2 regions of the Cutibacterium equinum genome follow, and region 1 is predicted to be linked to the other one. Evidence: predicted binding sites of a transcription regulator. Region 1 holds the regulator's gene; the other holds the start of a gene.
What was found. The regulator HrcA, encoded in region 1, represses chaperone genes, less so after heat shock. The targets are predictions, from matches to a motif close to TTGGCACTCGNNNNNNNCGAGTGCCAA.
Positions count from the first base shown of each region.

Region 2: a site for HrcA is predicted at 936-962, ahead of groES (co-chaperone GroES). Genes of this name have one in related genera too.

Region 1 is NZ_CP115668.1:894,604-896,802, reverse strand. Features, by position in the region: gene dnaJ (molecular chaperone DnaJ) at 1-384, opposite strand, end outside; gene hrcA (heat-inducible transcriptional repressor HrcA) at 388-1,416, opposite strand; gene O6R08_RS04085 (MBL fold metallo-hydrolase) at 1,560-2,199, shown strand, end outside.
Region 2 is NZ_CP115668.1:1,771,211-1,773,409, reverse strand. Features, by position in the region: gene O6R08_RS08065 (LppM family (lipo)protein) at 1-898, shown strand, start outside; gene groES (co-chaperone GroES) at 1,115-1,411, shown strand; gene groL (chaperonin GroEL) at 1,423-2,199, shown strand, end outside.

The DNA.
Region 1 (2,199 bases):
AGCCAAGCTCAGGCGCATCCGCACCAAGGCGTCCTGGCCGCGTCGGGTCCGGGAGCGGGGCCCACGTCCGCCACCACCAAAGGAGGTTCCGCCACCGAACATGGCGTCCACGAGGTTGGTGAAGTCGAATCCGGCAGTGCTGAATCCGCCCTCGCCGAATCCACCCATGCGGGCGTTCGGGTCTCCGCCACGGTCGAAGACGGCGCGCTTCTGCGGGTCCTGGAGCACCTCATAGGCTTCCTGGACCTTCTTGAACTCGTCCTCCGATCCCGGCCCAGCGACATCGGGGTGAAGTTTCATGGCCTTGCGGCGATAAGCCTTCTTGATGTCGTCGGAACTGGCATCCCGGGAAACGCCGAGAATCTCGTAATAGTCGTTGCTCAAGGATCATCCTTCTGCCAGGAACCGGCCCACATAACAGGCCACGGCTCGCACGGCTGCCATGGTTGAGGGGTAGTCCATTCGGGTGGGTCCGACGACACCGAGGCTTGACAGGGCATCGTCAGGACCGTATGTGCTTGCCACCAATGAGGTGGACTGGAAGGGCACGTCAGTGTTCTCGGCACCAATACGCACCGTGACCTCGCCGGCTTCCCCGGCGGTGACCTCGCCGAGCAGTCGCATGAGGACGACCTGCTCCTCGAGGGCTTCCAGGACCGGACGCACCATCGTCTCCCACTGTGCACCGAACGCGGTGAGATTGGGAACTCCGGCGACGACCACACGGGCGGACGGATCGACGGCGAGGATTTCCAGGACAGTCGCGACGACCGAGGTTGCGTGCTGGCTCTCGGCTGGTCCGAACTCGTCGAACTCGTCAAGAAGCCGATTGAGGGAGTCAGCGGCCTGTGCAACCGTCAGGCCGACGAGGGCCTCGTTGAGCCTGGTGCGAAGCCCAGCAAGATTCTGCTCGTCGTGGCCGGGAAGCTCCACGATCCGCTGCTCCACCGACCCCGACGACATGATGACGACGATGAGGACGCGGTCGGTCGACAGGCTCACCAGTTCGAGGTGACGGATCGTGGCCGTCGTCGCCACCGGGTATTGCATGATCGCCACCTGGTGGGTGATCTGGGCGAGAAGTCGCACCGTGCGGCGCACGATGTCATCAAGGTCGACGGCCCCGCTCATGAAGGCATGGATGGCTCGACGCTCTGGCCCAGACAGCGGCTTGACGGTGGCGATTCGGTCAACGAAGAGGCGATACCCCTTGTCAGTCGGGATACGACCGGCGCTGGTGTGAGGGTGGGTGATGTAGCCTTCCTCCTCCAGCACAGCCATGTCATTACGCACTGTTGCCGGGGACACCCCCAGGCCGTGACGTTCCACCAGGGCTTTGGAGCCCACCGGCTCCTTGCTGGAGACATAGTCGGTGACGATGGCCTTGAGCACGTCGAGCTTGCGGTCGTCGAGCACAATCCCTCCTCACGCGACCTCATCGGGTACAAGCCTCACTTTGGCACTCTCAGGTGCCGAGTGCCACTTTATCGCGTTCGTCTGGAATCCTTCTGCTTCTCTCGCTGGCAGCGCATTTCCCCAGACGTGCCACACTGGTGGCCATGTCGACCAATCCCCAGAATCCCGAGTGGACCGCTCTGACGGCCAGAGTGTGGACGACGACGATCGAACCGGAAACCGTCACCTGTGGATTGGTGGCCGGCGACGATCACGTTCTCCTCATCGACACTGGATCCTCTCCTGAGCAGGGGGCACGCCTGGCAATGTCGGCAGCAGCCATGCTGGGCCGCCCGGTCGATCGGGTCGTCGTCACCCACCACCACGATGACCACAGTGGCGGACTTGCAGGAATTGATGGGGCCCAGAGCTGGATGCACGAGGCTGCGGTGGCTCACTGCCCCGGCCTGCGTGTTGACCACCCCATCGCCCTGATGGCCTATGTCGATCTGGGTGGTCTCGGCGCCGAGGTCATTCACCCGGGCCCTGGACACACCGACGGGGACCTCGTCGTCATCATCCGCGAGGAGAAGGTGACCTTCGTCGGGGATCTGGTCGAGACCGCCGGGCCACCACAGTCCGACGAGACAACCGATGTGCGAGGCTGGCCGCGCGCCATTGACGCGGTCATCACGGGCACCGATGGCGTGGGCGTCTACGTGCCTGGCCACGGGCGCCCAGTCGATGCCGTCGCCGTCATGGAACAACGCGGCGACCTGGCCGAGAGAATCCCCGTCGAGATTC
Region 2 (2,199 bases), 880 kb from region 1:
CGGGCAACTCGCGAAGAGCAGCGGCGGAGCCTCGAACGCAAAGGTTGAGAAGTTCGAGGACGACAAGTACATCGGTTGCACCTTCTCTGCCGATGGGACGGCAGCAGATTTCACCGAGAATAGCGAGGACACCGAGATCACCTTCGACAAGGACAAGGTGACATTCAAGATGGACTCGGGCACTCTCAGTGACTCAGGTGGTTCCAACAATCCCTTTGGCTCGGGCGAGTCCCTCAGCGCGAGCATGCTCACCGACTTCAAGATTTCCGTCACCTTCCCCGGCAAGGTGTTGAGCCACTCGGGGTCGAGCAAGGTTGACGGGCGCACCGTCACCTGGGTCGATCCCAAGGACATGTTCTCCGATGAGGGTCTCAGCGCCACCGCCGAGCGCGACGGCGGTGTGCCGATGTGGGTCTGGATCGTCGTTGCGGTAGCAGCATTGGCGATCATCGGAGTGGTCGTGGCTGTCGTGGTCAAGAAGAAAAAGGGCGCCAAGGGGAGCCAGCCCGGTAACGGTGACCCCTCGTGGGCGATGCAATACCCCGGACAGCCTCAGGGTCAGCAGGAGCAGTGGAACAACCACCCGGGTCAGCCCTATCAGGGCAACCCCCAGGGGCAGCAGCCGCCCTATCCGAACCCGGGTCAGCCCCAGCCCTACACGAACCAGCCCCAGCCGGGTCAGCCGGGCCAGCCCCAGCCTGGTCAGTCTCAGGCTCAGCCGGGCCAGCCGGGCCAGCCCCAGCCTGGTCAGTCTCAGGCTCAGCCGGGCCAGCCTCAGTCTCAGCCGGGTCAGCCGTGGGGACATGCCCCAGGGAATGGCACCGGAGCTCCTCAACCCGGCCCCAATCCGGCTCAGCGCCCACCCTCGCACCCCGATGACTTCTGGAAGAAGCCCTGACCCCAACTGACATCTACCCAGATTTGAGGGTCAATTTCTGGCACTCCCGTTGCCTGAGTGCCAATCACGGGTGTATTTTCGTGGTTGGCACTCTCGTGGTGAGTGTGCCAACGGACCTGAAGCACCCGCGACGCCGAGGGTTCGTCGCGCTCGGGGCTCGCAACCCCTGGCGAGAGACAACGACACAATCCGTCTTCAGTAGAAAGGGGTCTTGACGTGGCAACCACGATCAAGCCGCTCGAGGACCGCGTCCTCGTCCAGCCTCTCGAGGCCGAGCAGACCACCGCTTCCGGACTCGTCATTCCGGACACCGCCAAGGAAAAGCCGCAGGAGGGCAAGGTCATCTCCGCTGGCCCCGGTCGCGTTGACGACAAGGGCACCCGCGTCCCCATGGACGTCAAGGAGGGTGACGTCGTCATCTTCTCCAAGTACGGCGGCACCGAGGTCAAGTACGACGGCCAGGAGTACCTGCTCCTCAACGCCCGCGACATTCTCGCCGTCGTCGAGAAGTGAGGCGCTGATACATGGCAGCCAAGCAGCTTCAGTTTGACGAGGAGGCCCGTCGCTCCCTCGAGCGCGGTGTCGACACCCTCGCCAACACCGTCAAGGTGACCCTCGGCCCCAAGGGCCGCTACGTCGTTCTCGACAAGAAGTGGGGAGCCCCGACCATCACCAACGACGGCGTGACCGTCGCCAAGGAGGTCGACCTCACCGATCCTTACGAGAACCTCGGCGCCCAGCTCGCCAAGGAGGTCGCCACCAAGACCAACGACGTGGCCGGTGATGGCACCACCACCGCGACCGTGCTCGCCCAGGCTCTCGTCCACGAGGGTCTGCGCGCCGTGGCTTCCGGGGCTAACCCGGTTGGCCTCAAGCGCGGTATCGAGAAGGCCGTCGACGCCGTCGTGGAGGAGCTTCGCTCCATCTCGCGCGCCATCGACACCACCTCGGACATGGCCAGCGTCGCCACCATCTCCAGCCGTGACGAGAACATCGGCTCCCTCATTGCCGAGGCTTTCGACAAGGTTGGCAAGGACGGCGTCATCACCGTCGACGAGTCCCAGACCTTCGGCACTGAGCTCGACTTCACCGAGGGCATGCAGTTCGACAAGGGCTACCTGTCGCCCTACATGGTCACCGACCAGGACCGCATGGAGGCCGTGATCGAGGATCCTTACATCCTCATCCACTCCGGCAAGATCTCCTCGATGAACGACCTGCTCCCGCTGTTGGAGAAGGTCATCGCCGCCCACGGCAGCCTGTTCATCGTGGCTGAGGACGTCGACGGGGAGGCCCTGAGC